DNA from 3 places in the Solibacillus daqui genome. Region 3 is predicted to be linked to each of the others. Evidence: a T-box and tRNA genes for the amino acid it is inferred to sense, from the RefSeq annotation. Region 3 holds a T-box; the other regions hold tRNA genes.

Region 1 (9,858 bases), 1.9 Mb from region 3:
AAAGGCATAAGGGAGCTTGACTGCGAGACCTACAAGTCGAGCAGGGTCGAAAGACGGGCTTAGTGATCCGGTGGTTCCGCATGGAAGGGCCATCGCTCAACGGATAAAAGCTACCCCGGGGATAACAGGCTTATCTCCCCCAAGAGTCCACATCGACGGGGAGGTTTGGCACCTCGATGTCGGCTCATCGCATCCTGGGGCTGTAGTCGGTCCCAAGGGTTGGGCTGTTCGCCCATTAAAGCGGTACGCGAGCTGGGTTCAGAACGTCGTGAGACAGTTCGGTCCCTATCCGTCGTGGGCGTAGGAAATTTGAGAGGAGCTGTCCTTAGTACGAGAGGACCGGGATGGACACACCGCTGGTGTACCAGTTGTCTTGCCAAAGGCATCGCTGGGTAGCTATGTGTGGACGGGATAAGTGCTGAAAGCATCTAAGCATGAAGCCCCCTCAAGATGAGATTTCCCATTACTCAAGTAAGTAAGACCCCTGAAAGACGATCAGGTAGATAGGTTCGAGGTGGAAGTGTGGCGACACATGTAGCTGACGAATACTAATCGGTCGAGGACTTAACCACATGTTTACGAAAATCAATGAACCGTTTATCCAGTTTTGAAAGAATAATTCTTTCAAATTAATCTAGTGATGATGGCAAAGAGGTCACACCTGTTCCCATACCGAACACAGAAGTTAAGCTCTTTAGCGCCGATGGTAGTTGGGGGTTTCCCCCTGTGAGAGTAGGACGTCGCTAGGTTATTACCCAGGAGGATTAGCTCAGCTGGGAGAGCACCTGCCTTACAAGCAGGGGGTCGGCGGTTCGAGCCCGTCATCCTCCACCATTTCTAAAATGCCGGTGTAGCTCAGTTGGTAGAGCAACTGACTTGTAATCAGTAGGTCGAGGGTTCGACTCCTTTCGCCGGCACCATTTTAGAGAGCCATTAGCTCAGTCGGTAGAGCATCTGACTTTTAATCAGAGGGTCGAAGGTTCGAGTCCTTCATGGCTCACCAGTAATTTGCTTTAGCGGGTGTGGCGGAATTGGCAGACGCACTAGACTTAGGATCTAGCGCCGCAAGGCGTGGGGGTTCGACTCCTTCACCCGCACCATTTAATTTCATAACTGTCAGATAAAAAATATCTTAAGCATTTTGCGGAAGTAGTTCAGTGGTAGAACACCACCTTGCCAAGGTGGGGGTCGCGAGTTCGAACCTCGTCTTCCGCTCCAAAAAATGCCGGGGTGGCGGAACTGGCAGACGCACAGGACTTAAAATCCTGCGGTGAGTGATCACCGTGCCGGTTCGATTCCGGCCCTCGGCACCATTTTATTTTAATATGTATAGCGCGCCCGTAGCTCAATTGGATAGAGCGTTTGACTACGGATCAAAAGGTTATGGGTTCGACTCCTGTCGGGCGCGCCAGATTACGGAATGTAGCTCAGCTTGGTAGAGCACTTGGTTTGGGACCAAGGGGTCGTAGGTTCGAATCCTGTCATTCCGACCATTATAATGGGGCCTTAGCTCAGCTGGGAGAGCGCCTGCCTTGCACGCAGGAGGTCAGCGGTTCGATCCCGCTAGGCTCCACCATAAAAGACAACCAAAATAAAGATCCTGGCTACCTAGCTCAGCTGGCTAGAGCATTCGGTTCATACCCGAAAGGTCGTGGGTTCGACTCCCTCGGTAGCCATCTTAAGGACCTTTAGCTCAGTTGGTTAGAGCAGACGGCTCATAACCGTCCGGTCACAGGTTCGAGTCCTGTAAGGTCCACCAGTAATCACATATTTAACTCGGAGGTATACCCAAGTCTGGCTGAAGGGATCGGTCTTGAAAACCGACAGGCGGGTAACACCGCGCGGGGGTTCGAATCCCTCTACCTCCTCCATTTTAATTGAATAATTGAGTTTTTTATTATCGCGGGGTGGAGCAGTGGTAGCTCGTCGGGCTCATAACCCGAAGGTCACAGGTTCAAGTCCTGTCCCCGCAACCAAATGGTCCCGTGGTGTAGCGGTTAACATGCCTGCCTGTCACGCAGGAGATCGCCGGTTCGATCCCGGTCGGGACCGCCATTTTTTATGGGTTTGTAGCTCAGTTGGTAGAGCATTAGATTGAAGCTCTAAGTGTCGGCGGTTCGATTCCGTCCAAACCCACCATATGCGGGTGTAGTTTAGTGGTAAAACCTCAGCCTTCCAAGCTGATGTTGTCGGTTCGATTCCGATCACCCGCTCCAGTTTTTAAGAGGGCCTATAGCTCAGCTGGTTAGAGCGCACGCCTGATAAGCGTGAGGTCGATGGTTCGAGTCCATTTAGGCCCACCATATAAAACGTTCCGAAGTAGCTCAGTTGGTAGAGCATCCGGCTGTTAACCGGCAGGTCGCAGGTTCGAGTCCTGCCTTCGGAGCCATATTTATTTAAGGGGAATTACTCAAGAGGCTGAAGAGGCGCCCCTGCTAAGGGTGTAGGTCGGGTAACCGGCGCGAGGGTTCAAATCCCTCATTCTCCGCCACGGCCCGTTGGTCAAGTGGTTAAGACACCGCCCTTTCACGGCGGTAACACGGGTTCGAATCCCGTACGGGTCATACATAAGTAAAACAAGAAAACGCTAAGCATATTTTCCTTGCTTAGCGTTTTTTTGTAATCAATATTAATTGATTATTAGTTTCTCCATATTGAAATGCTCTAGTCGAGTTATTTACTTAAAAGTCTTTCTTATAAGCTGTGTAATTATTTAAGACGTGGTACCATTTATTATTTTGTTAAAGTAATGATGAATTGATTTATAATATTCATTGGATTAAGGGCTACGTCTGTTAAAGTACCGGCAAAAATAATTTGTTAACCAATTGATTGGTTAAATTGCTCAAAGTCAGGTTACTTTATAACATTATTTTTTGAATTATGTATATAGCTTTCCAGAGCGTCAGTTTAAGCATATAAGCTTTTTTTAATATACCATTCACCTTTGACTTGCTGTAATGTCCTTGAATGCCTTATTTTCGATATAGTATGTAGGATCTGCTATTGTTTTTCAGGCTGCTTCATAACTTTTTTCTTGAGGAAATAAAGAAATTCTGGCTTTTCTAAAACCAATGAAATCATATGTAGTAGCGAGTTAGCCATATTGGAGTGCTTTTTATAGTGCTTTTTGTTCTTCATTACGCAGTAAAATGATTTTCTCACATATAGAGTAATTTAAGTCCAATAATTCGTAAGGAAAACGTGCTACACCGAAAGTAAGCCAATAGCTATGAGATAGTTCATGGATAAGAACAGCATGCCTGGCGTTAAATTGATCCGTTTTAGCTACTGTAATATAGTAATTTTCATTGTAGTTTGGGTAGTTAAATAATATGGCTTCCAGCCCGTTATATTTAATATAAGCAACAGGTGTAAAATTTGGTCAGAATTTATGTAAGAGTTGAGTTGATACAAATGGCTGAATTATTGATGTAAACGCGGCCATAAAAGTATCCCTTCAAAGATATTTTGAAATGATATATTTTTGTTCAATAATCAAATAGTATTCGAGAAATTATAATAGATTTAATTTGATGAAATAGAGGAGGCATAAAGGTGAGTGCAGTTTTTGAATATAATACTAAAAAAGTATATCCAATTATTTATCCAGTTAAATACGGACAAATGAATAATATTAACTGTTACCTATTTGAACACCAAAATAAGCTAACATTAATTGATGCAGGAATTGATTCAGCCGAATATGAAGTGTTTTTTGATGAACAGCTTGCTGCATATGATTTAAACATAATGGATATTGATCAAATCATTTTGACTCACCACCATATTGATCATATTGGTATGGTCAATAAAATTATTGGAAAAAAGCAAATTCCGGTATTCGCACATCCACTTGCATTAGAGAGGCTAGCATTGACAACAACTTATCAGCAGACTAAAATTCAATTTTTTGAAGAGCTATATGAACACTATGGTTGTACACATGTTATGGCGTCCCGTATAGAGAAAATGAAGCAAACACTAAATGATGCTGGTGGATTGCGTATAAAGTCTGTGATTGAGCCAATTCAAGCAAATGATTATGTTGGAGAATTAAAAGTTTTGGAAACGCCAGGGCATTCATTGGACTCAATAACTTTATATGATGAAGAATCAGGCTGGTTGTTTACGGGAGATTTAATTATCGAAAAGGGGTCGACAAATGCATTAATTGACTTTGATTCAAGGAAATTATTGCTTCCAACAGTATTACAGCATCGTCAATCAATTGAGCAATGTCAGAAATTATTAATTTCAACGGTATTTGCTGGTCATGAAAAGATATTTACTAATTTTTCTGAGGTAGCCCAATTAAATATCGCGAAGATTGATTACAAAGTGCAGCGAATTGCAAAACAGATTGAACAAGGCAATGAGTCAGTCTTAAAACTGGCGAATGCTCTTTATGGTAATTTAATGCATACGATGCCTACGCTTATTTTTTCGGAAGTAATTGGCTATGTTAATTATGCTGAAATTTTAGGGATTGTGGAAAGAGTACAACGAAACGGGCAAATAACATTTCGTTGTGTTTGAATTTGGGTTAATGTAAAAATATAGATTCTTATGGTAAGAATCTATATCTACTAGTTGAGCCAACAGTATTTTTCGAATTTTTACATATAATTAAATAACGAAGAGCATAAATTTTTTTATAAAAATGAAAAACAACTGTTGAAAAAAATGGATAATCATATTAGAATTTCGATATACTAAGAAATCGTTTTCATTGGTTAACAAGGTCATTTGATGGGGATTTTTGAAAAAAATATATTTTTTAAAAAAGTTTTCAAAAAATCATTGCATTTTCTTATGAATACTGATATTATAAATCTTGTCCTTAAGAGAAAGGTCACTTACGAAATGTAACAATATTACCCAGGAGGATTAGCTCAGCTGGGAGAGCACCTGCCTTACAAGCAGGGGGTCGGCGGTTCGAGCCCGTCATCCTCCACCATTTCTAAAATGCCGGTGTAGCTCAGTTGGTAGAGCAACTGACTTGTAATCAGTAGGTCGAGGGTTCGACTCCTTTCGCCGGCACCATTTTAGAGAGCCATTAGCTCAGTCGGTAGAGCATCTGACTTTTAATCAGAGGGTCGAAGGTTCGAGTCCTTCATGGCTCACCAGTAATTTGCTTTAGCGGGTGTGGCGGAATTGGCAGACGCACTAGACTTAGGATCTAGCGCCGCAAGGCGTGGGGGTTCGACTCCCTTCACCCGCACCATTTAATTTCATAACTGTCAGATAAAAAATATCTTAAGCATTTTGCGGAAGTAGTTCAGTGGTAGAACACCACCTTGCCAAGGTGGGGGTCGCGAGTTCGAACCTCGTCTTCCGCTCCAAAAAATGCCGGGGTGGCGGAACTGGCAGACGCACAGGACTTAAAATCCTGCGGTGAGTGATCACCGTGCCGGTTCGATTCCGGCCCTCGGCACCATTTTATTTTAATATGTATAGCGCGCCCGTAGCTCAATTGGATAGAGCGTTTGACTACGGATCAAAAGGTTATGGGTTCGACTCCTGTCGGGCGCGCCAGATTACGGAATGTAGCTCAGCTTGGTAGAGCACTTGGTTTGGGACCAAGGGGTCGTAGGTTCGAATCCTGTCATTCCGACCATTATAATGGGGCCTTAGCTCAGCTGGGAGAGCGCCTGCCTTGCACGCAGGAGGTCAGCGGTTCGATCCCGCTAGGCTCCACCATAAAAGACAACCAAAATAAAGATCCTGGCTACCTAGCTCAGCTGGCTAGAGCATTCGGTTCATACCCGAAAGGTCGTGGGTTCGACTCCCTCGGTAGCCATCTTAAGGACCTTTAGCTCAGTTGGTTAGAGCAGACGGCTCATAACCGTCCGGTCACAGGTTCGAGTCCTGTAAGGTCCACCAGTAATCACATATTTAACTCGGAGGTATACCCAAGTCTGGCTGAAGGGATCGGTCTTGAAAACCGACAGGCGGGTAACACCGCGCGGGGGTTCGAATCCCTCTACCTCCTCCATTTTAATTGAATAATTGAGTTTTTTATTATCGCGGGGTGGAGCAGTGGTAGCTCGTCGGGCTCATAACCCGAAGGTCACAGGTTCAAGTCCTGTCCCCGCAACCAAATGGTCCCGTGGTGTAGCGGTTAACATGCCTGCCTGTCACGCAGGAGATCGCCGGTTCGATCCCGGTCGGGACCGCCATTTTTTATGGGTTTGTAGCTCAGTTGGTAGAGCATTAGATTGAAGCTCTAAGTGTCGGCGGTTCGATTCCGTCCAAACCCACCATATGCGGGTGTAGTTTAGTGGTAAAACCTCAGCCTTCCAAGCTGATGTTGTCGGTTCGATTCCGATCACCCGCTCCAGTTTTTAAGAGGGCCTATAGCTCAGCTGGTTAGAGCGCACGCCTGATAAGCGTGAGGTCGATGGTTCGAGTCCATTTAGGCCCACCATATAAAACGTTCCGAAGTAGCTCAGTTGGTAGAGCATCCGGCTGTTAACCGGCAGGTCGCAGGTTCGAGTCCTGCCTTCGGAGCCATATTTATTTAAGGGGAATTACTCAAGAGGCTGAAGAGGCGCCCCTGCTAAGGGTGTAGGTCGGGTAACCGGCGCGAGGGTTCAAATCCCTCATTCTCCGCCACGGCCCGTTGGTCAAGTGGTTAAGACACCGCCCTTTCACGGCGGTAACACGGGTTCGAATCCCGTACGGGTCATACATAAGTAAAACAAGAAAACACTAAGTACATTCAATAGTACTTAGTGTTTTTTAATACGCATAATTAAAGAGGCGGTGAGTCAGATGATAGAACGCTTGGCAATTTTTGATGAACATTATCATAAGATTGGTGAAGCAATACGTGACGAAGTACATGCTAAGGGCTATTGGCATGAAGTGTTTCAGTGCTGGGTAATAGAAAAAATAGAAGATGAATGGATAATCTATTTACAATTGCGCAGTAAGTTGAAAAAAGATTATCCAAATCAATTTGATATAACAGCAGCAGGGCATTTATTAGCGACAGAAACGGTTTTAGATGGTGTGAGAGAGCTGCATGAGGAATTGGGGATAAATATAGCTTTTGAAGATCTAAAAGCATTAGGGGTCATTCCTTATAAGATACAAAATGAAAATATTAAAGATTATGAGTTTGCGAATGTGTTTATTTATGAAATAACAAATGGATTGAATACATTTCAAATTCAACGAGAAGAATTAGATGGCATGTATTATATGAGGTTGCAGGATTTCTTTAATTTATCTAATGGCACCATTACTAGTGCATTGGTGACAGGCTATTATTATCAGGGAGATGAAAAAGTGAGTGGTAGTCAGGAAATTAGCTTAGCTGATATGCAAGCACTCCCTCAAATTTATTTAAAACCATTTACTGATAAGCTTCAAGCATTGATGAAATAAAAAAGCACAGTCATGAAATAAACAACTTCATGACTGTGCTTTTGTTAGATAAACGGGATGTTGATTGTATCGTCTTGTTGATCGAGGAAGTACATATTTTCTATCATTAGCTTAATTGCTTCATCTGTTGTTTCAAATAGTAAAGTGCGGGTCGAGCTGCCGTCATCGTAAAAACCTTTAGTTGTTTGCAATGGTACGGAGCCTTATGTTGTTTGGAGCGTCACCTTATCGTAAATCACATCTGCTTCGGAACGAATGGTTAATTCTGTATAGTCATTTTGTTTAGAAATACTTAAAATTTGTAATTCTTTAGGGCCGATAATTCCTTCTAGTACAGGTGTTAATGGGACAACCAAGTTGATTTTTTCTTTCGAATAAAATGGTTCAAGCTTTATTTCGAGTTTTTTTGTGTCAGGCGGAATCGTATCGAATAATAATTCCATGGAATAGCTACCAAGTAATGAGCTGCGCATACTACTTTGATTTACTGGTATTGCTCTATCATCTGCATATAAGACGAAATCCCTCAGAATTGTAAATGTTCGGTCTGTTTGTTGGCTGTTTTGCTAATGCTTTGTGCAAGCGTTGTTCAAGCTCTTGTGGTACTTGTAACTCATTTACCTTTCTCCTCTTCTATTTATAAGAGAATGGAGTGTATAAAAAAGTACAAAAATAAATTATTATTTCGTATTGACCTTTACGTTACGTTACACTTTATAGTACTACATAGGGGTGATGACATGCTTATTAATGAGTTAGTAAAACTATCGGGTGTGAGTGCACGCACACTCAGATACTACGATGAAATTGGTTTGTTAAAGCCTTCAATGGTAGAGCAAAATGGCTACCGTCAATATAATCAATGTGATATTGACCGCTTACAGCAAATTTTGTTTTATCGTGAACTGGATTTTAAGTTAGAGCAGATTAAAGCGTTGCTCGAGGATAATAACTTTAACGTGAAAGAAGCGTTAATAAATCAACAGGCGCTACTGGAGCAAAAGAGAAATTATTTAGATGGTCTACTTGAAACAATTGAAAAAACGATTCAAACAATGGAAGGGGAAATAACGATGACAAATGAACAAAAATTTGAAGCATTTAAAAATAAGTTAATTGAAGATAATGAACAAGCTTACGGGCAAGAAATCCGTGAGAAATATGGGGAGGAAATGGTTAAAGCAAGCAATAATAAATTAAAGCAAATGACAGAGGCACAATATGAGGCAGTACAACAGCTCGAGCAGCAACTATTTGCTCGATTAAAGGAAGCGTTAGCAAGCGGTGATGCAGCAACCGAAATTGCAATGGAAGTTGCAGAACTGCATAAACGCTGGTTAAGCTTTTATTGGGCGAAATATACGAAAGAAGCGCATGTTGGCTTGGCTCAAATGTATATTTATGATGAGCGATTTACAAATTATTATGATAGCCGCGTTGGGCAAGGGGCGACACAATTTTTATATGATGCCATTGTTGCTTATGCAAAACTATAAGCGAAATAATTAATTACCTCGATAAGGGCAATAATGGATTAATAGCCAAAGATGGATTTCATATGAACAAGCAGTAATTACAGCTCGGAGCTCTTGTTTTAGAGTTCAACTTTTTCTACTGAAGTAAGTTAAAAAGCTGTTCAAGGCGTAATAAGAGACGCCCTGAACAGCTTTTGTTGTTATAAAAAATATGAAGCTAATAGTCCAATTGCTAAAAGGAAACCAAAAATCGTATTTGTTTGCGCCGTATATTTCATAGCAGGCATAACTTCTAATGGCTTTTCTTTTGCGCGGAATAATTTAATCGCTTGAATGGGTTTTTTGATGCTTAATAACACAAGTAATGCCCAAACTGATAATGGGGTGAAGATGACTAAAGCGATAATCCATAAATAAGAAACGATAAAGAACGTAGCTAAAATCGTTACTGCGTTATGACGCCCAGCTAAAATGGCCATCGTTTTACGTCCGCCTTCCGTATCTCCGACGATGTCACGAATATTATTCGATAGCATAATCGCCCCAACTAAAATCATACTTGGTACTGAAATGAGGACTGCTTCTATTGTAACCTCTTTTGTTTGGATGAAAAATGCAATTAACACAATGCCCATTCCCATTACTGCCCCTGATACAAGCTCACCAAAGGGAGAATAAGCAATTGGATAAGGTCCACCTGTGTAAAGATAACCAATTAGCATACATACGAGTCCAACTGCAACTAGCCACCAAGAAGTCATCGCACAAATGTATATTCCTAATAGCATCGCAATGAAGTAAAACGTAAATGCGATAATCATAATCGTTTTTGGTGCTACGCCATGACGAACAATTGTCCCGCCAATACCAACGGAATGTTCATTGTCTAAACCGAGCTTATAGTCGTAGTATTCATTAAACATATTTGTTGCTGCTTGAATTAGCATGCTTGCGATAAGCATGGCCAAAAACAGCCCAAAATTAATCG
Region 2 (9,858 bases), 1.1 Mb from region 3:
GAAATGCGAAACCCGAGTTTTTTATACAGCCTAATATTATTCACTTCCGATTTACGGACCTTACAGCGTACATATGGAATCTGCTCTTGTACTGCCAGCTTTTCAATAAAATTCACGAGCGCACTCGCTATGCCCTTCCCTTGAAATTCAGGCAATACTGCCAATCTTGAAAAATAAAAATGATCTTTATAGCGTGTAACTTTTACAACTCCAACAAGCCGCTCATGAATCTCTGCGCCCCATATCAACACATTACTTTCAAGCTCTTGTTCAATTGTAGCTGCCGTTTCAGCTAAAGCACTGGACGGCATCAAATCATGTTCATAACGTTTAAATGCTGCATGAATTACCTTGATAATTTGCTGTTCATCTGTAACATTCTTTATTATCTCAAGCATTTTCATAACCTCCTATATGAATTCTATATGTATAAAAATAACATAATGCTAATTTAAATACAAAATAACCCATTTCAATGAATATCTGAAGCAAAAAATACATTACTTAATGACATATATAAAGGCGGTGGTTTCGAGCATATAGCAACTGAACTGATTATTTTAATGACATGTGGTATTTATTATAGTATTCGTGGAATGTATAGTGGCGTTATATCAGAAGAGGTTGAAATATATGATGCCAACAGCAAATATCGCTATAGCACAAAAACAGTCGTAATTGGCATCCTTTGTGGTGTCGTAATCGCGCTAGCTATGGCATTAAATAGTGCCATCAACTACACAGACAATAATGCACAGGCTATTGAGTATTTCTTTATGGTGTTTTTAATTTCATTAGTAATCTATGCACCATTTTTAGCCCTATTTTTATTTATTAGCTATCAATCCGCCGTTAATAAAAGTAAGCAAATTAATGCTAAAATGCTAGAAGATAATGAAGATGAGTGGTGAGATGAAATGAAAAATGTACGTTTAAAAATGGCTCGCATTGAGATGGACTTGTCACAAGAGGAACTGGCTAAAAAAGTTGGGGTTACGCGCCAAACAATCGGCTTAATCGAGCTTGGCAAATACAATCCGACACTCAGTGTATGTATCGCGATTTGTAAAACGTTAAATAAAACACTCGATGAATTATTTTGGGCATAGTAAAAAAAACAGTCTATCATTACTTTTAGATAGGCTGATTTTTGTTTACATTTTATTACATAAATATTAAAATTGAATAACTTTATAAAAAAATCAAAAGGAGAAATATATATGGCATCTATTCAGCTTATCCACCCTAGCTTAGCTTACGAGTCTCAACTTATTGCTTATAAAAATGAATTTCCTTATAACCCAAGCGGTATTGAGGGCAGTTCACAAATTGCTTTTGCCGAAAGTATAGAACAATGGCTTGATCAAATTGAAAAAAATCGCCATTGGGAAACTGTTCAAAATGGTTATATGCCTGCAGAGCAATATATTGCGATAGACAACAATGACAACGTAGTCGGCATGCTTAACTTCCGTAAAGAGCTCAATGATTATTTGCTTAATTATATCGGGCATATCGGATACTCCGTTGCCCCAAGCAAACGTCGTCAAGGACTCGCAACAGAAATGTTAAAGCTGGCATTAGAAGAAGCCAAAAATTTCGGCTTACAAAAAGTCCTCGTTACATGTACAGATGATAATATTGCTTCCTACAAAGTAATTGAGAACAATGGCGGTTTATTAGAAGACAAACGCGTTGATCCAGGTGATCAAAAATTAACACGAAGATATTGGATTACATTGTAAAACGGAAAAATCCGCGCATATAACCATCTTCAATTGCGCGGATTTAATGTAATATCATTTATTCACCTATAAGCTTCATACGATACAATCGGTCATCTCCCGTAGCTGGTTGCCCACGTCCATCGGTATTATTCGTAATAAAGTACAGCATATCCTCTTCAATCCATACGTCACGAATCCGGCCAACATCATTGACAACTTCATGCACTTCATCTGTTTTTAAATCAAAAGCTAGTAGTGCTGTTCCTCTTAGAGCTGCCACATAAAGTACATCACGATCATAAGCCATACCCGACGGCGCCCAAGTACTGTCCTTCCCTGATGTGAATAATGGCTGCATCATTTCATCTTGCTTTTCTATTCCTTCAATAATGGGCCAGCCATAATTTTTGCCCACCTTAATTTCATTTACTTATTATTCGCGCTTTGTCCATGCCCCGTTGCATACATTACTCCCTCAGTCGACCAAACGAGTCCTTGCGGGTTGCGATGCCCATAACTGTATACATATGAGTTTTTAAATGGATTATCGTCTGGAATCGGGCCATCTAAATTCATACGCAAAATCTTCCCAGCAAGATTCTCTTTATTTTGCGTAAGCTCAGGATTGGATGCATCCCCTGCTGTTACATATAGCTTATTATCTGGCCCAATTTTCAAGCGCCCCCCGTGATGATATATTCCACTGGGAATCCCATCTATTAGTGTCTTTCGCTCATACCAAACTTCATCATCAAGCTGCAACAATACTACACGGTTCAACTGTTTATCGGCCATTTCATATGTGTAATACGCAAATGCTACATTGGAATTTGAAAAATTCGGTGCTAACACAAAGCCAAGTAACCCAGCCTCTGCAGCAGTAGAAAGCGTTTGTTCAAGCTTCACATTCTAACGCGACATAGAATCAGCCTCAATTTTTACAATCGCTCCTGTACGCTCGGTTATATAAAAGGTTTCTTTATGCTTTTCAATTGCCCACGGAGCCTTTAGGTTTTCTGCGATTACTTCGACAGCAGTTAGGTTATTTGGCTGTTCTGCTTCCTCTACTATTTGTTCCTTACCATTTGTTTTACATCCCGTGACTAATAAAATAAGCAGTGTAATTCTTAACAAATGATTTTTCAAAAGCAGTCCTCCAACTAACATCATTTTATTACTTAGCTTAGTATTGGTTTTTACCTGTTCAAATGCTTCTTTCTACCGCTAATCATTACTGCATTATGCAAGAAGGGGTCAAACGAGATTCCCTATTGATCCATGGTCGATTTGTAAATGAAATTTATATGAGCCTGCTTCTTTAACAGAAAAAAAGAACGAAAGTAGCCCCTTTATGACTGCTTTCGTTCTTTAATTTAATTCACTTATTTACCGAGCTACACTCTATAGTCAAACTTAATTAGTTACATTGTTAATGCAATTATCTATCTATAAATTCCCTTATTATAAAAAAAAAGCGTGTAGCAATCGCTACACGCTTATGAATGACCCGTACGGGATTCGAACCCGTGTTACCGCCGTGAAAGGGCGGTGTCTTAACCACTTGACCAACGGGCCATGGCTCCGAAGGCAGGACTCGAACCTGCGACCTGCCGGTTAACAGCCGGATGCTCTACCAACTGAGCTACTTCGGAATAATACTTTGGTGGGCCTAAATGGACTCGAACCATCGACCTCACGCTTATCAGGCGTGCGCTCTAACCAGCTGAGCTATAGGCCCTCTAAAAAACTGGAGCGGGTGATCGGAATCGAACCGACAACATCAGCTTGGAAGGCTGAGGTTTTACCACTAAACTACACCCGCATATGGTGGGTTTGGACGGAATCGAACCGCCGACACTTAGAGCTTCAATCTAATGCTCTACCAACTGAGCTACAAACCCACAAATGGCGGTCCCGACCGGGATCGAACCGGCGATCTCCTGCGTGACAGGCAGGCATGTTAACCGCTACACCACGGGACCATTTGGTTGCGGGGACAGGACTTGAACCTGCGACCTTCGGGTTATGAGCCCGACGAGCTACCACTGCTCCACCCCGCGATAATAAGAAACATATTTTGTTATAGTTCTCTCGAGTTCTATTTTGTTGGTATCTACTTCGTACCTCAGTAGCTACTAATCACTACACTATTTGGTTGCGGGGACAGGACTTGAACCTGTGACCTTCGGGTTATGAGCCCGACGAGCTACCACTGCTCCACCCCGCGATAATAGGAATTTAACTATTCAATTAAAATGGAGGAGGTAGAGGGATTCGAACCCCCGCGCGGTGTTACCCGCCTGTCGGTTTTCAAGACCGATCCCTTCAGCCAGACTTGGGTATACCTCCGACATATTAAAATGGCTACCGAGGGAGTCGAACCCACGACCTTTCGGGTATGAACCGAATGCTCTAGCCAGCTGAGCTAGGTAGCCATGATTGTTATTAAAATAAATGGTGGAGCCTAGCGGGATCGAACCGCTGACCTCCTGCGTGCAAGGCAGGCGCTCTCCCAGCTGAGCTAAGGCCCCATTGTAATGGTCGGAATGACAGGATTCGAACCTACGACCCCTTGGTCCCAAACCAAGTGCTCTACCAAGCTGAGCTACATTCCGATCTGTCATTTGAAAAATATATATGGCGCGCCCGACAGGAGTCGAACCCATAACCTTTTGATCCGTAGTCAAACGCTCTATCCAATTGAGCTACGGGCGCTAAAATTTTTTTATTTAAAAAAATGGTGCCGAGGGCCGGAATCGAACCGGCACGGTGATCACTCACCGCAGGATTTTAAGTCCTGTGCGTCTGCCAGTTCCGCCACCCCGGCATTTTGGAGCGGAAGACGAGGTTCGAACTCGCGACCCCCACCTTGGCAAGGTGGTGTTCTACCACTGAACTACTTCCGCAAAATGCTTAGAATTTTTTATTCTGACAGTATTTGAAATTTATAAAACTGGTGAGCCATGAAGGACTCGAACCTTCGACCCTCTGATTAAAAGTCAGATGCTCTACCGACTGAGCTAATGGCTCCTTATTAAAAGAGAATGGCTGGGGTACCTGGATTCGAACCAGGGCATGACGGAATCAAAATCCGTTGCCTTACCGCTTGGCTATACCCCAAAGATTTCAATTTTGTTTAAATGGGGCGACTGATGGGAATCGAACCCACGAATGCCTGAACCACAATCAGGTGCGTTAACCACTTCGCCACAACCGCCATTATAAATATTTTGTTTAATTAATTGGCAGGGGCAGTAGGAATCGAACCCACACTGACGGTTTTGGAGACCGTAGTTCTACCTTTAAACTATGCCCCTAAAAATAAAAATGGTGGAGGGGGACGGATTCGAACCGCCGAACCCTAAGGAGCGGATTTACAGTCCGCCGCGTTTAGCCACTTCGCTACCCCTCCGACATAAAATACTTATTGAAGCATTAAAAAAATAAGCGAAGCGACGTCCTACTCTCACAGGGGGAAACCCCCAACTACCATCGGCGCTAAAGAGCTTAACTTCTGTGTTCGGTATGGGAACAGGTGTGACCTCTTTGCCATCATCACTTCACTTATTAAATTGAAAGATTGTTCTTTCAAAACTGGATAAACGGTTCATTGATTTTCGTAAACATGTGGTTAAGTCCTCGACCGATTAGTATTCGTCAGCTACATGTGTCGCCACACTTCCACCTCGAACCTATCTACCTGATCGTCTTTCAGGGGTCTTACTTACTTGCGTAATGGGAAATCTCATCTTGAGGGGGCTTCATGCTTAGATGCTTTCAGCACTTATCCCGTCCACACATAGCTACCCAGCGATGCCTTTGGCAAGACAACTGGTACACCAGCGGTGTGTCCATCCCGGTCCTCTCGTACTAAGGACAGCTCCTCTCAAATTTCCTACGCCCACGACGGATAGGGACCGAACTGTCTCACGACGTTCTGAACCCAGCTCGCGTACCGCTTTAATGGGCGAACAGCCCAACCCTTGGGACCGACTACAGCCCCAGGATGCGATGAGCCGACATCGAGGTGCCAAACCTCCCCGTCGATGTGGACTCTTGGGGGAGATAAGCCTGTTATCCCCGGGGTAGCTTTTATCCGTTGAGCGATGGCCCTTCCATGCGGAACCACCGGATCACTAAGCCCGTCTTTCGACCCTGCTCGACTTGTAGGTCTCGCAGTCAAGCTCCCTTATGCCTTTACACTCTACGAATGATTTCCAACCATTCTGAGGGAACCTTTGGGCGCCTCCGTTACCTTTTAGGAGGCGACCGCCCCAGTCAAACTGTCCGCCTGACACTGTCTCCTACCCCGCTAAGGGGCATGGGTTAGAAGTTCAATACAACCAGGGTAGTATCCCACCGACGCCTCCTTCGAAGCTGGCGCTCCGAGATCTCTGGCTCCTACCTATCCTGTACAAGTTGTACCAAAATTCAATATCAAGCTACAGTAAAGCTCCACGGGGTCTTTCCGTCCTGTCGCGGGTAACCTGCATCTTCACAGGTACTATAATTTCACCGAGTCTCTCGTTGAGACAGTGCCCAGATCGTTACGCCTTTCGTGCGGGTCGGAACTTACCCGACAAGGAATTTCGCTACCTTAGGACCGTTATAGTTACGGCCGCCGTTTACTGGGGCTTCAATTCGCAGCTTCGCTTGCGCTAACCACTCCTCTTAACCTTCCAGCACCGGGCAGGCGTCAGCCCCTATACGTCACCTTACGGTTTTGCAGAGACCTGTGTTTTTGCTAAACAGTCGCCTGGGCCTATTCACTGCGGCTCTCTCGGGCTATACACCCTACCAGAGCACCCCTTCTCCCGAAGTTACGGGGTCATTTTGCCGAGTTCCTTAACGAGAGTTCTCTCGCACACCTTAGGATTCTCTCCTCGACTACCTGTGTCGGTTTGCGGTACGGGTACCTCCCACCTCGATAGAGGCTTTTCTTGGCAGTGTGAGATCAGGAACTTCCTCCATACGGAGTCGTCATCACAGCTCAATGTTAAAGTACGCGGATTTGCCTACGCACACACCTTACTGCTTGAACAGAGACAACCAACGCTCTGCTTACCCTACCCTACTGCGTCCCCCCATTTCTCAAACGGTGGGGAGGTAGTACAGGAATATCAACCTGTTATCCATCGCCTACGCCTATCGGCCTCGGCTTAGGTCCCGACTAACCCTGAGCGGACGAGCCTTCCTCAGGAAACCTTAGTCATACGGTGCATGGGATTCTCACCCATGTTTCGCTACTCATACCGGCATTCTCACTTCTAAGCGCTCCACCAGTCCTTCCGGTCTGACTTCAACGCCCTTAGAACGCTCTCCTACCACGCATACCAATGGTATGCATCCACAGCTTCGGTGAATCGTTTAGCCCCGATACATTTTCGGCGCAGCGTCACTCGACCAGTGAGCTATTACGCACTCTTTAAATGATGGCTGCTTCTAAGCCAACATCCTGGTTGTCTAAGCAACGCCACATCCTTTTCCACTTAACGATTACTTTGGGACCTTAGCTGGTGGTCTGGGCTGTTTCCCTTTTGACTACGGATCTTATCACTCGCAGTCTGACTCCCGTGTATAAATATCCGGCATTCGGAGTTTGTCTGAATTCGGTAAAGCGAGATGCCCCCTAGTCCAAACAGTGCTCTACCTCCGGTATTCTCAATCACGAGGCTAGCCCTAAAGCTATTTCGGAGAGAACCAGCTATCTCCAAGTTCGATTGGAATTTCTCCGCTACCCACACCTCATCCCCGCACTTTTCAACGTGCGTGGGTTCGGACCTCCAGTAAGTGTTACCTCACCTTCATCCTGGACATGGGTAGATCACCTGGTTTCGGGTCTACGACCACGTACTAATTCGCCCTATTCAGACTCGCTTTCGCTGCGGCTCCGTCTTATCAACTTAACCTCGCACGTAATCGTAACTCGCCGGTTCATTCTACAAAAGGCACGCTATCACCCATTAACGGGCTCTAACTACTTGTAGGCACACGGTTTCAGGATCTATTTCACTCCCCTTCCGGGGTGCTTTTCACCTTTCCCTCACGGTACTGGTTCACTATCGGTCACTAGGTAGTATTTAGCCTTGGGAGATGGTCCTCCCAGATTCCGACGGAATTTCACGTGTTCCGCCGTACTCAGGATCCACTCTGGAGGGACTGAACTTTTGACTACAGGGCTTTTACCTTGTTTCGCGGACCTTTCCAAGTCGCTTCGTCTAATCCAATCTTTTGTAACTCCGTATAGAGTGTCCTACAACCCCAAAGAGCAAGCTCTTTGGTTTGGGCTCTTCCCGTTTCGCTCGCCGCTACTCAGGGAATCGAATTTTCTTTCTGTTCCTGCAGGTACTTAGATGTTTCAGTTCCCTGCGTCTGTCCTCATCACGCTATGTATTCACGTGTAGATACTATCCGATTAAAGATAGTGGGTTCCCCCATTCGGAAATCCCCGGATCAAAGCTTACTTACAGCTCCCCGAGGCATATCGGTGTTAGTGCCGTCCTTCATCGACTCCTAGTGCCAAGGCATCCACCGTGCGCCCTTATTAACTTAACCAAAAGTTAAACTTACTTAAAAAGTAAGATTTTAAGGATATTGCACGATCAATTTCTTGATCTATGTTTGTTTATTACTTATCAATGTCGTTTTATCCAGTTTTCAAAGAACAATACAGCGAACTTCAATCACATCGTGACTAAGCTTCACTGAATTTGCTTCATGCAGTCTTGCGACAAAAGCGCTAGCGACAGGAGCAAATATTTTTTTGAAGTGTTCCATTCAATTAAGAATGAACCTTCAAAACTGAACAGCAACCGTTAATGTTTCATTCCCTAGGAATGAATTCCGAAAATATCCTTAGAAAGGAGGTGATCCAGCCGCACCTTCCGATACGGCTACCTTGTTACGACTTCACCCCAATCATCTATCCCACCTTCGGCGGCTGGCTCCATAAAGGTTACCTCACCGACTTCGGGTGTTACAAACTCTCGTGGTGTGACGGGCGGTGTGTACAAGGCCCGGGAACGTATTCACCGCGGCATGCTGATCCGCGATTACTAGCGATTCCGGCTTCATGTAGGCGAGTTGCAGCCTACAATCCGAACTGAGAACGGTTTTATCGGATTAGCTCCCCCTCGCGGGTTGGCAACCGTTTGTACCGTCCATTGTAGCACGTGTGTAGCCCAGGTCATAAGGGGCATGATGATTTGACGTCATCCCCACCTTCCTCCGGTTTATCACCGGCAGTCTCCTTAGAGTGCCCAACTAAATGATGGCAACTAAGAACAAGGGTTGCGCTCGTTGCGGGACTTAACCCAACATCTCACGACACGAGCTGACGACAACCATGCACCACCTGTCACCGTTGTCCCCGAAGGGAAAACTGTATCTCTACAGTGGTCAATGGGATGTCAAGACCTGGTAAGGTTCTTCGCGTTGCTTCGAATTAAACCACATGCTCCACCGCTTGTGCGGGCCCCCGTCAATTCCTTTGAGTTTCAGTCTTGCGACCGTACTCCCCAGGCGGAGTGCTTAATGCGTTAGCTGCAGCACTGAGGGGCGGAAACCCCCCAACACTTAGCACTCATCGTTTACGGCGTGGACTACCAGGGTATCTAATCCTGTTTGCTCCCCACGCTTTCGCGCCTCAGTGTCAGTTACAGACCAGAAAGTCGCCTTCGCCACTGGTGTTCCTCCAAATCTCTACGCATTTCACCGCTACACTTGGAATTCCACTTTCCTCTTCTGCACTCAAGTTCCCCAGTTTCCAATGACCCTCCCCGGTTGAGCCGGGGGCTTTCACATCAGACTTAAGGAACCACCTGCGCGCGCTTTACGCCCAATAATTCCGGACAACGCTTGCCACCTACGTATTACCGCGGCTGCTGGCACGTAGTTAGCCGTGGCTTTCTAACAAGGTACCGTCAAGGTAGCGCCAGTTACTACGCTACTTGTTCTTCCCTTGCAACAGAGTTTTACGAACCGAAATCCTTCTTCACTCACGCGGCGTTGCTCCATCAGACTTTCGTCCATTGTGGAAGATTCCCTACTGCTGCCTCCCGTAGGAGTCTGGGCCGTGTCTCAGTCCCAGTGTGGCCGATCACCCTCTCAGGTCGGCTACGCATCGTCGCCT
Region 3 (9,858 bases):
CTTGTACAATTGTATGCGCACTCTCATATGTAAAATCAAGCATTATCTGATCCTGTTGTAGCGACTCTGAAATCACTGTAATACGCTCCAAAAATAAACTATCATCTTCGGTATTTTTAGCATTTGCTTTTTTTAATAAGTGTAGCAATTCCTCTACACCTTCAATAATTTGTGTGCGTTCTGCCTGTGTTAGCTTCTCAATTTCCTCATTCACTTGCTCAACTATTTGTCCTTTTTCAAACCATCTTTTTAACATATCATTCACTCCGCTCGTAATTTTCCAAAGCCAATTAACAGCATTGTTTGGTTAAGCTGTGATTTATTTAACTGCTCTCCATAACTTGAAAATCCGCATAAATTTGGCAATTGCTTTAAGCGTTCATTCATCTTTTCCATTAGACGCTCTTGTTGAAATTGCTGCTTTCGTAAAATACAGTTACATGCTAATACACCATTTAATTGCGTAAAATGATTTGTAAAATTGTCGATTGTTTTTTCCATTTCTACAATCGCATCACGTGGTTGCAATATTTCTAGTGTTGTCCCCTCATATACTTGGCAATAAAATTCAATTGCACCGGATTCCCTCAACATAAATGGCGATGCATTATAAAAATCATTATTTAACTTTCTACCTAATGGATGCAGTGCCCAATTCTTATCTAACGCAGTTACCGACACTCCTAACGCTTGTGCAAATACCTCGGCTGCTGGTCTACCATTCATTTCATAAACAATTCGTTTTTCTGGGTCAGCCTTTGTAATTTTTACTTTCTTGCCCATACTTTCAAAGTTATTTTCTTTAATAATATAAAAATCAACAGACGGCTTTATAAAAATGACTGCTCCTCCTGTTGTAGTAAATTCACCATTTACACTAACATAGGTCGCTTCAAATTTTGCATCATCACCTGCCGTCCCACCAAAAATCGGAAATCCATCTTGTTCAAAAATTGAATTCACAACGGACAGCATTTTTTCCTCACCAGCCTGTAAGCCCACAGGAAAAACAAACGCTAGTCCTTCATTTTCAATGTTTTTCGAATGTAACGGAATACCTAGCTGTTTTGCAGTGTCAACAAGCTTTTGGCGCTCAAAAATCGGATACTTTGCAATGTCTGTCATTAATGTCGCTTGAAATTTACCAATCTGTGATGCGTAACTTTGTACACTTAGACTAAATTCGTCAAATCCTGTTGGTCCTATTTCACCAGTTGTTGTAACACCTACAATTTGGCTTTTCGGAAATTTGTTCGTAAAACAGGATACCAACTCATCAAAAGAATAGGATGTACTAGCAAAAAACAGCAACAATGCTGGGTCTTTATGTATTGTTAGCGCAAGCTCATCCACTGCCTGCTTTGCTTGTTTCAATTTAGTTATAGCGGAACAAATTAAATCCATATTATTACTCCCTTTTAGTAAACTTATACTATTAATTAAATCTCATTGTTTAACTTCAGAATATTATAGCATAAACTAATACTCTATAAAATTTCCAATATCCTATAAAAAAAGACCTACCTAACAATTTGTTAAGTAAGTCGAGAAAATTATCAATTACTTCTCGGCGTAATTGCATCCAGATTTTTTTCAAGCTCGCTTGAAAAATCCAACTAAAAAATCTGTGACATCCGCCGGGGTTTGGGCCAACACGATGTTGGTCACTTAGGCGTTGCCGCACGACGCGGCGTTCTTAGCCTGAGTTCCCCTATACAACCGGGGTTTGCCCCCACGCTGTATCAGGTTAAACAAATAATAAGCGCATAACTGCCATTGTTACAACACCCGCCACTACCGTTTTCGATAAACTTTTTGTAATGAGTGCAACAACCAAAGTAGGAATAAACGCTCCCACATTTAACCAATCAATTGTTACAAAAGATTGCTGCTTATGAAAAAATCCTTCAATAACAAGAGCAGATAAAATACAAACCGGTATGTACGCTAGCCAGCGCAGTACAATGTCTGGCATTTTCATATTTTTCACTAACACAAAAGGCAAAATACGTGGAATCCATGTTACCAATGCACAGCCCGCTATTAATAATACCATCGCAATTGTTGTCGTCATTTTTCAGTTACCACTCCAATCGTTGCCACAACTATCGTTGAAAGTAGCACCGCTAAATGCCCAGGCATGAAATACAGCATCCCGTACATGCTGACGACCATGACCGCAATTAACTTTAGATAATGCATTATTTTTTCCTTTGGAATGCTCTGCAGCGTTAACACAAGCAATGCAACAAACATCGCAACAAGTGCATAGTCTAAGCCCCACTTTTCTGGATCTGGCAGCCATTGCCCAATAATCCCACCTACTGTACAAGCTACAATCCATGTTGTATATGCAGTCACATTGAGGCCATCCATCCATTTCCCACCTAGACGTCCTTCTTTCCCAGCCGTTACAACAGATACCCCAAAAGTTTCGTCTGTTAGCAGTGTCCCAAAACCGATATTACGCAGCATCGAATATTTCGTAAAATACGGCGCAATTGTTAAAGACATTAATAAATGCCTTAAGTTCACAATGAAAATCGTCACGATAACAGCCGAAAGAGGAGCTCCAGCTAAATATAGCCCACAAAAAATAAACTGCGCTGAACCTGCATAAACAAGTACTGAAAGTAAAAACACTTCGAAAACAGAAATTCCAGATGCAATCCCGACAACACCGAACGCAACGCCAATACTAATATAGCCGAGCAATGTTGGGATGCAATCTTTCACACCTTGTAAAAAGGTATCTGGTGTATACGGTTTTTGTTCTGTATATTCCACTACAACGCCCCCTTAAAAAACTTTCTTTTCTGAAAATAAAAAAGGTTTGAAAGAACGCCGTTACCAAAAGGCAACAGCGTTCCAATTTTTTATACGTAATAATTTTCTACAACATCGGCACAACGTTTACATAATGTAGCATGCTTTTCATCAGAACCAACCGTTTCTGAAATTGTCCAGCAGCGTTCACATTTTTCTCCGTCTGCTTTTTCAACAACTAAAGCTGTTTTTTCTAAAGTTAGCGCTTCAGCAGGAGCTGATTCTTTACCACCTGCAATAACAAATTGTGACACAATTGAAAGTTGAGCAAAGTCGATAGTTGCATCATTTAATATTTCTACCGTTTCGGCATCTGCATATACAGAGATTTTTGCTTCTAATGATTTACCGATTGTTTTTGCATTACGTGCTTCTTCTAATGCTTTTAGCACTTCATTACGCACAGCAATCACTTTTGACCATTTTGCACGTAATTGTTTGAAGTTTGCTTGTTCATCAACCTCTGGGAAATCTGTTAATTGAACAGAAGCTTCTTTACCTTCGAACTCCATGTAGCCCCATAATTCTTCTGTTGTATGAGGAATAATTGGTGTTAATAATTTCACTAACGCCATTAATGTATCATACATTACCGTTTGCATTGCGCGACGGGCTTTATTGTCCGTTCCTTCAATGTACACAACATCTTTTGCAATATCTAAGTAGAATGAAGAAAGTTCAATCGCTACAAAGTTATTCACAGTTGTATACACTGTTGAGAAGTCGTAACGGTCATATGCTGCAAGAATCGTTTTCACTACATCTTGTAAGCGCATATACATATATTGGTCCATTTCACGTAAGTCTTCGTAAGCAACGCGGTCTGTTGCATCATTGAAGTCTGTTACGTTTCCGTGTAAGAAACGTAATGTGTTACGTACTTTACGGTATGTCTCCGAAACTTGTTTAATCATATCCATTGAGATACGAACGTCACCTGTATAGTCTACTGATGCTACCCACATACGTAGGATATCTGCACCATATTGCTCCATTACTTTTAGTGGATCGATCGTATTCCCTAATGATTTCGACATTTTACGGCCTTCACCATCAAGTACGAAACCATGTGTTAATAAGCCTTTGTAAGGTGCATAGCCATTAATTGCAACAGATGTAATTAATGAAGAGTTGAACCAGCCACGGTGTTGGTCAGAACCTTCTAAATAAAGGTCAGCTGGGTATTTCATGCCGCGCTCCACAAGCACACCTTGGTGTGATGAACCTGAGTCGAACCAAACGTCCATGATGTCATTTTCTTTTGTAAATTTACCGTTCGGGCTACCTTCATGTGTAAAGCCTTCTGGTAATAATTCTTTTGATTCTTTTTGGAACCAGATGTTTGAACCGTGCTCACGGAATAATTTAGAAACGTGTGCGATTGTATCTGGTGTGATGATTGGGTCGCCATTTTCTGCATAGAAAATCGGAATTGGCACACCCCATGCACGTTGACGAGAGATTACCCAGTCACCACGGTCACGAATCATATTGTAAAGACGTGTTTCACCCCATGCAGGTGTGAACTCTGTCGCTTTTACCGCTTCTAATAATTCGCCACGGAACATTTCTACCGATGCAAACCATTGTGGTGTTGCACGGTAAATAACTGGTTTTTTTGTACGCCAGTCATGTGGATATGAATGGGTGAACTTTGAAACGTTTAGTAATGCCGCTTCTTCTTTTAACTTTTCGATTACGATAGGGTTTGCTTTTTCATAGAATAAGCCCTCAAAGCCTGGTGCTTCATCTGTATAGCAACCGCCGTTATCTACAGGTGATAAAACTTCTAAGCCGTACTGTTTACCAACGTTATAGTCGTCTTCACCGTGACCTGGTGCTGTGTGTACACAGCCAGTACCAGCATCTGAAGTTACGTGCTCTCCAACCATCACTAATGAATCACGTTTGTAAATTGGGTGCTCTGCTACGATTAAATCAAGCTCTTGCCCTTTTACTTCTTGAACGATTTGTACATCTTCCCAACCGAATGTTACTGATAATTTTTCAAGTAATTCTTTTGCTACGATGTATTTTGCACCCGCAACTTCAGCCACAACATACGTATATTCAGGGTTCACTGAAATCCCTAAGTTCGCTGGAATTGTCCAAGGTGTTGTTGTCCAGATAACGAATTTTGCATCTTGAGGTACGACACCTTTTGCATCTTTAATGCCGAATGTTACGTAGATTGAATATGATTCAACATCTTTGTATTCGATTTCTGCTTCTGCTAATGCTGACTCAGAAGATGGTGACCAATATACAGGTTTTAAGCCTTTATAAATATAGCCTTTTTCCGCCATTTTGCCGAATACTTCAATTTGTCGTGCTTCGAATTCAGGCTTTAATGTGATGTATGGATTTTCCCAGTCTCCGCGTACACCTAAGCGACGGAATTGACCTTTTTGATTTTCAATTTGCTCGTACGCATACTTTTCACAAAGCTCACGGAACTCAGCAATTGACATTTCTTTACGCTTAACACCTTTATTCGTTAACGCTTGCTCGATTGGCAAACCGTGTGTATCCCAACCTGGCACATAGTTCACATGAAAACCAGACATTGTTTTTTGGCGGTTAATCATATCTTTAATTACTTTATTTAATGCATGCCCTACGTGGATATCACCGTTTGCATAAGGAGGTCCATCATGCAATATAAATTCTGGGCGACCTTCCGTGCGCTCCATTACTAATTTGTTGATATCCATTTCATCCCATTGTGCTTGAATTTGCGGTTCCTTAGTCGGTAAGCCCCCGCGCATAGGGAAATCTGTTTTTGGCATTAATAACGTCTCTTTGTACTCTACCATGTAAAAAGCCTCCTAAATTTATTGAAGTTGTATGCTCGAACTAGGGAGAGCTGCTTTTCAAAATAAAAAAGCCCCTTCATCCCAGTAAAAGGGACGAGGAGCATTAGTCTCGTGGTACCACCCTAATTTCGCGAAATATTCGCCTCATTAGACACTGTAACGTCGTGTGATACGAAATAGCTTACTTAATCAATTACGCCTCGGCTAACTTTTGTCCAGATTTTTTTGAGTTCACTCAAAAAACTTCCTTTAAAAATCTGTGACATCTGCCAGGGGCATATTAACTTCATTCAGCTATTTAGCTCAGGAGTGATTTTCGATTTAGCTTGTTTGGTTCGAGCTTTCACTATCCTCGAATCGCTAAGCGGCAATGCCAAATGTACTGTCTCCATCAAAGCTTTATGCGTTTTGCATATCATTTCATTATTCTTCAGTATAGAAATCACACCGCGAAATGTCAAGTACGTTTCCTTAATAGGATGGAGTACTATCTGTTGACGCAGCTTCAGCTTCATCGGAACGGTGCTGGTCTTGAATATCTGTTAAATCTACTTCATATTCTAATAAATGATCCCAATCGCCTGTATTTAATAAATCCAATTGTGCTTCTACTAACATTTTGAAGCGGTTGCGGAACACTTTCGATTGCTTTTTTAATTCGTCAATTTCAATTGTTACTTTTCGGGCTTTTGTTAATGCATCGTTAATAATACGATCAGCATTTTTTTCTGCCTCTTTAACTATTAATTTTGCTTCTTTTTGAGAGTTGCGACGTACCTCATCAGCAGCCTCTTGCGCGACAACGATTGATTTTTGCAATGTATCTTCCAATGAATTGTAATGATTCATTTTTTCGATCATTGTTTGTACTTGATCTTCTAGCTCTTTCTTCTCACGCAAAATAATTTCATAGTCTTTGATTACTTGATCTAAAAATTCGTTTACCTCGTCTTCTGCATAGCCACGGAAGCCACGTGTAAATTCTTTATTATGTATATCAAGAGGTGATAATGGCATATCGTTCTACTCTCCTTTACATGTACATTGTTACAACACATTATAAACGTTTCTTAATCGAATAACATCATGTTTTCTTAAAAAATCCTCGAAACCTATGCTTTTTGCTCTAAACGTCCTACTTGTAAGCGTATTTTATCTTTTTTTGTACGTCCTTCTGTCATAATAACCTTCATGCGACCGAATCCTCTTGCTGATACAATATCGCCCTCTTGTAACTCAAATGCCACTGCTTCACGCACAGTCCAGTTTACTTTTACTTTGCCTGCCGTTATCAAATTTTGTGATTTTTGACGTGAAATACTAGCTACAGTTGCTAAGACAACATCTAAACGCATAGAAGACACCGTATAAGAATTTTCAACCCACTGTTCCTCATTTTGAATAAGCGAGGTTGTTAAATTGACTTGTTCAACATGTACCTTCACTTTCCCAATACCCGATAGATTAGCACGTACATAATCAGAAATTTCAGATGCTAAAGCAAATTGCACTGTATTTTCTGCCAAGCGAATATCCCCAAACTTACTACGGTCTAATCCAATTGACAATAATGCTCCGAGAACATCAGGATGACGTAATTGTACAAACTTTGCAGGATAGTTTATCGCATAGACACCAATTTGAAAATCGTCTTCTGTTGGTTCAAAATAGGATGGGGCAATGAGCATACGCTTGCGTTCTGCTTCTTCAAAGGCACCTGCCGTAAAAATAAGAAGGTCGGCATTTTGACCAATTACCGATTCGACAATATAGCGCTGCCTTGGATCTAAAAAATCCGTTAGTTTTGGAGCATAACGGTCCTCTACCTCGCGTTGCCAACCGACAACTTGTTCGATAAATGGCTGCTCATCTTTACGAAAATGCTGTATTAAATGCTCCATATTAAGCCTACTTTCTATTATGTTCAGTGTTGTATTCCATTTAATGCCCAAATTGAAAAGAAAACCCCAACATGTTTGAAGTGTAGGGGTTTAATCGTTTATAGTAAAAAACTTAGAACATTAAAGACGCCGCGCTCAATGAAATATAGCACGAATAAACCAACAATCGGTGAAATATCAATCATGCCAATTGGTGGGATAAACTTACGGAAAAAGCCTAAATATGGTTCACATACTTGCTCTAGGAAACGACCAACTGCAGATTCTTGTAGCGCTGGCACCCAAGACATTAATATGTAACCAATCAGCATATATCGATAAACAAGAAATACTGTACTAATAACTCCAAAAATAATCATTATATTACCTCTCTACTAAAAATTATTCGAATGTTAAATTCGAAATTTCTCCGGATACTTCTACGTTTTCTGGTGTGCATAAGAAAATGTCATTACCGATACGTTGAATATCTCCACCTAAAGCGTATACTGTTCCGCTTAAAAAGTCGATAATTCGCTTTCCTTGATCGCGGTCAATGCGCTGTAAATTCACAACTGTTGCACGTCTTTGCTTTAAATGCTCAGCTATATCTTGCGCCTCTGCATAAACACGTGGCTCTATTAATACTAGTTTTGAATTTTTAGATGATGCTGCAGCTTGAAGGCTTACAACATTATTACTATTTTGAATGTTAGGTTGCATAATTACTTCATTACGCTGTTGAGTTACTTTTCGTTCTTTCTTCATACGGTTTTGAATCACCTGTGTTTGTTGTTTTTGAACTGCCTCTTGATAATATGCTTCTTGTGGTGTCGCTTTAGGAACTTGCTTTGATGGCGTTGCTTGCGCTTGAGCCGGAGCTTGATCTTCTTCGATGTCTTCTAAATAAAAGAATTTATCAAAAATATTTTTAATGCTCATATTACATCCTCCTTAGCCAACAAGAGCCGTTCCTATTCTGACAAATGTTGCGCCTTCCTCGACTGCAATTTCATAGTCATTTGACATCCCCATCGAAAGCTCTGTACAAGGTACGTTCGGAATGTTTAACTCGGACACTTGTTGTTGCAATTGTTTTAATTGTTTAAACACATTACGAATGACGGTTTCATCTTCAGTAAAAGGAGCCATTGTCATTAAGCCAACTACTTCAATCTTCGAAAATTGCTCTAATTGTTTTACAAATTCTATTGTTTGCTCATTCGTTAGGCCATGCTTTGAATCTTCACCCGAAACATTTACCTGTACAAAACATTTCACTTTTTTTGAAGCTCTTTTTTCAATTTCCTGTGCTAAACTTAAACGATCCAATGAATGCAAGTAATCAATTTGGTCGATTACTTGCTTTACTTTTCTAGTTTGTAATGAACCGATATAATGCCACAAAACTTTTGCATTAATTGTTTGTAATTTAGTTGCGAGACCTTCTGGACGGTTTTCCCCTAAATGAGTTAAGCCGGCAGCAATAGCCTCTTTCGTGCGCGCTACATCTACCTCTTTTGTCACAGCGATAATATTTACCTGCTGCTGTACTTTTCCACGTTGCTTTGCCTGTTCTATATGTTGTTGAATAACTTCTAGATTGTTTTCGATTTTAGCCACTTTTTTCCCAACTTTACTACAGTAGTTTCCTACATTGTAACAAGCGTAGTGGCAATTTACAATGAATAGGCTGACCTATTCATCATGCGTTTTCACTAAAATAACATCTTTTCCTACTGTGAGTATATGACTAAAGGCTATCTTCTTAACTGTCTCTTCCCCTTGAAATAAGTGGTAAAACTTTTTTGGTGCAGAAATAATTAGTGCTACTATTTCTCCACGCGCCTCGTCAATTTCTGCATCTACAATATACCCGATAAATTTCCCACTAACAGAATCAATAATCTCCTTTTCCTGTACAGAAGAAAATCTCATGTTCCCATCCTTTCTATGAACTAAAAGGGACAGCCCTTATCACGGACAGTCCCTCTTTCAAAAACTTTAACGAAAATCACGCTGTAATAATTCAACCGCGCTTTTTTCTAATCTAGAAATTTGTGCTTGTGATATCCCTAAGCTTTGAGCAATTTCAGTTTGTGTTTCGCCGAGGAAAAATCGTTTTTCAATAATCATCTTTTGGCGACTATTCAAACGCTTCATGCTCTCTTGTAGCGAAATCGTACCTACCCATTGTTCTTCGGTTACTTTATCTCTAATTTGATCCATCATATAGATGGCATCGCCGCCATCCGAGTAAATCGGTTCTTGCAGCGACATCGGATCTTGAATCGCATCAAGTGCAAATAGCACATCCTCTTTTTTCATCTCAATTT

What was found. The T-box of region 3 lies ahead of ileS (isoleucine--tRNA ligase). A T-box ahead of a tRNA ligase gene usually reads a tRNA of that ligase, here a tRNA-Ile.
Region 1: it encodes a tRNA-Ile, which carries the amino acid that the T-box ahead of ileS (isoleucine--tRNA ligase) is inferred to sense. The anticodon was not compared.
Region 2: it encodes a tRNA-Ile, which carries the amino acid that the T-box ahead of ileS (isoleucine--tRNA ligase) is inferred to sense. The anticodon was not compared.

The regions. Positions count from the first base shown of each region.
Region 1 is NZ_CP114887.1:3,065,087-3,074,944, reverse strand. It holds rRNA gene O7776_RS15195 (23S ribosomal RNA) at 1-572, shown strand, start outside; rRNA gene rrf (5S ribosomal RNA) at 634-749, shown strand; tRNA gene O7776_RS15185 (tRNA-Val) at 759-834, shown strand; tRNA gene O7776_RS15180 (tRNA-Thr) at 845-920, shown strand; tRNA gene O7776_RS15175 (tRNA-Lys) at 928-1,003, shown strand; tRNA gene O7776_RS15170 (tRNA-Leu) at 1,017-1,100, shown strand; tRNA gene O7776_RS15165 (tRNA-Gly) at 1,144-1,218, shown strand; tRNA gene O7776_RS15160 (tRNA-Leu) at 1,225-1,313, shown strand; tRNA gene O7776_RS15155 (tRNA-Arg) at 1,335-1,411, shown strand; tRNA gene O7776_RS15150 (tRNA-Pro) at 1,417-1,493, shown strand; tRNA gene O7776_RS15145 (tRNA-Ala) at 1,501-1,576, shown strand; tRNA gene O7776_RS15140 (tRNA-Met) at 1,603-1,676, shown strand; tRNA gene O7776_RS15135 (tRNA-Ile) at 1,683-1,759, shown strand; tRNA gene O7776_RS15130 (tRNA-Ser) at 1,779-1,871, shown strand; tRNA gene O7776_RS15125 (tRNA-Met) at 1,902-1,976, shown strand; tRNA gene O7776_RS15120 (tRNA-Asp) at 1,980-2,055, shown strand; tRNA gene O7776_RS15115 (tRNA-Phe) at 2,064-2,139, shown strand; tRNA gene O7776_RS15110 (tRNA-Gly) at 2,143-2,216, shown strand; tRNA gene O7776_RS15105 (tRNA-Ile) at 2,227-2,303, shown strand; tRNA gene O7776_RS15100 (tRNA-Asn) at 2,314-2,389, shown strand; tRNA gene O7776_RS15095 (tRNA-Ser) at 2,401-2,491, shown strand; tRNA gene O7776_RS15090 (tRNA-Glu) at 2,493-2,564, shown strand; gene O7776_RS15085 (MBL fold metallo-hydrolase) at 3,559-4,539, shown strand; tRNA gene O7776_RS15080 (tRNA-Val) at 4,885-4,960, shown strand; tRNA gene O7776_RS15075 (tRNA-Thr) at 4,971-5,046, shown strand; tRNA gene O7776_RS15070 (tRNA-Lys) at 5,054-5,129, shown strand; tRNA gene O7776_RS15065 (tRNA-Leu) at 5,143-5,227, shown strand; tRNA gene O7776_RS15060 (tRNA-Gly) at 5,271-5,345, shown strand; tRNA gene O7776_RS15055 (tRNA-Leu) at 5,352-5,440, shown strand; tRNA gene O7776_RS15050 (tRNA-Arg) at 5,462-5,538, shown strand; tRNA gene O7776_RS15045 (tRNA-Pro) at 5,544-5,620, shown strand; tRNA gene O7776_RS15040 (tRNA-Ala) at 5,628-5,703, shown strand; tRNA gene O7776_RS15035 (tRNA-Met) at 5,730-5,803, shown strand; tRNA gene O7776_RS15030 (tRNA-Ile) at 5,810-5,886, shown strand; tRNA gene O7776_RS15025 (tRNA-Ser) at 5,906-5,998, shown strand; tRNA gene O7776_RS15020 (tRNA-Met) at 6,029-6,103, shown strand; tRNA gene O7776_RS15015 (tRNA-Asp) at 6,107-6,182, shown strand; tRNA gene O7776_RS15010 (tRNA-Phe) at 6,191-6,266, shown strand; tRNA gene O7776_RS15005 (tRNA-Gly) at 6,270-6,343, shown strand; tRNA gene O7776_RS15000 (tRNA-Ile) at 6,354-6,430, shown strand; tRNA gene O7776_RS14995 (tRNA-Asn) at 6,441-6,516, shown strand; tRNA gene O7776_RS14990 (tRNA-Ser) at 6,528-6,618, shown strand; tRNA gene O7776_RS14985 (tRNA-Glu) at 6,620-6,691, shown strand; gene O7776_RS14980 (NUDIX hydrolase) at 6,778-7,395, shown strand; gene O7776_RS14975 (hypothetical protein) at 7,440-7,586, opposite strand; gene O7776_RS14970 (hypothetical protein) at 7,599-7,838, opposite strand; gene O7776_RS14965 (MerR family transcriptional regulator) at 8,136-8,891, shown strand; gene O7776_RS14960 (1,4-dihydroxy-2-naphthoate polyprenyltransferase) at 9,071-9,858, opposite strand, start outside.
Region 2 is NZ_CP114887.1:3,877,071-3,886,928, forward strand. It holds gene O7776_RS19020 (GNAT family N-acetyltransferase) at 1-398, opposite strand, end outside; gene O7776_RS19025 (DUF6773 family protein) at 513-911, shown strand; gene O7776_RS19030 (helix-turn-helix transcriptional regulator) at 918-1,109, shown strand; gene O7776_RS19035 (GNAT family N-acetyltransferase) at 1,221-1,745, shown strand; partial or broken gene O7776_RS19040 (PQQ-dependent sugar dehydrogenase) at 1,804-2,873, opposite strand; tRNA gene O7776_RS19045 (tRNA-Glu) at 3,231-3,302, opposite strand; tRNA gene O7776_RS19050 (tRNA-Asn) at 3,304-3,379, opposite strand; tRNA gene O7776_RS19055 (tRNA-Ile) at 3,389-3,465, opposite strand; tRNA gene O7776_RS19060 (tRNA-Gly) at 3,476-3,549, opposite strand; tRNA gene O7776_RS19065 (tRNA-Phe) at 3,553-3,628, opposite strand; tRNA gene O7776_RS19070 (tRNA-Asp) at 3,634-3,709, opposite strand; tRNA gene O7776_RS19075 (tRNA-Met) at 3,713-3,787, opposite strand; tRNA gene O7776_RS19080 (tRNA-Met) at 3,880-3,954, opposite strand; tRNA gene O7776_RS19085 (tRNA-Ser) at 3,984-4,076, opposite strand; tRNA gene O7776_RS19090 (tRNA-Met) at 4,089-4,162, opposite strand; tRNA gene O7776_RS19095 (tRNA-Ala) at 4,183-4,258, opposite strand; tRNA gene O7776_RS19100 (tRNA-Pro) at 4,266-4,342, opposite strand; tRNA gene O7776_RS19105 (tRNA-Arg) at 4,366-4,442, opposite strand; tRNA gene O7776_RS19110 (tRNA-Leu) at 4,466-4,554, opposite strand; tRNA gene O7776_RS19115 (tRNA-Gly) at 4,559-4,633, opposite strand; tRNA gene O7776_RS19120 (tRNA-Lys) at 4,682-4,757, opposite strand; tRNA gene O7776_RS19125 (tRNA-Gln) at 4,773-4,847, opposite strand; tRNA gene O7776_RS19130 (tRNA-His) at 4,869-4,944, opposite strand; tRNA gene O7776_RS19135 (tRNA-Trp) at 4,971-5,044, opposite strand; tRNA gene O7776_RS19140 (tRNA-Tyr) at 5,056-5,139, opposite strand; rRNA gene rrf (5S ribosomal RNA) at 5,175-5,290, opposite strand; rRNA gene O7776_RS19150 (23S ribosomal RNA) at 5,355-8,282, opposite strand; rRNA gene O7776_RS19155 (16S ribosomal RNA) at 8,587-9,858, opposite strand, start outside.
Region 3 is NZ_CP114887.1:902,076-911,933, reverse strand. It holds gene O7776_RS04245 (methyl-accepting chemotaxis protein) at 1-256, opposite strand, end outside; gene O7776_RS04240 (FIST signal transduction protein) at 262-1,404, opposite strand; gene O7776_RS04235 (AzlD domain-containing protein) at 1,748-2,074, opposite strand; gene O7776_RS04230 (AzlC family ABC transporter permease) at 2,071-2,787, opposite strand; gene ileS (isoleucine--tRNA ligase) at 2,877-5,642, opposite strand; T-box leader at 5,729-6,046, opposite strand; gene O7776_RS04220 (DivIVA domain-containing protein) at 6,114-6,659, opposite strand; gene O7776_RS04215 (YlmH family RNA-binding protein) at 6,755-7,543, opposite strand; gene O7776_RS04210 (YggT family protein) at 7,642-7,902, opposite strand; gene O7776_RS04205 (cell division protein SepF) at 7,925-8,464, opposite strand; gene O7776_RS04200 (YggS family pyridoxal phosphate-dependent enzyme) at 8,477-9,145, opposite strand; gene O7776_RS04195 (PRC-barrel domain-containing protein) at 9,221-9,460, opposite strand; gene sigG (RNA polymerase sporulation sigma factor SigG) at 9,527-9,858, opposite strand, start outside.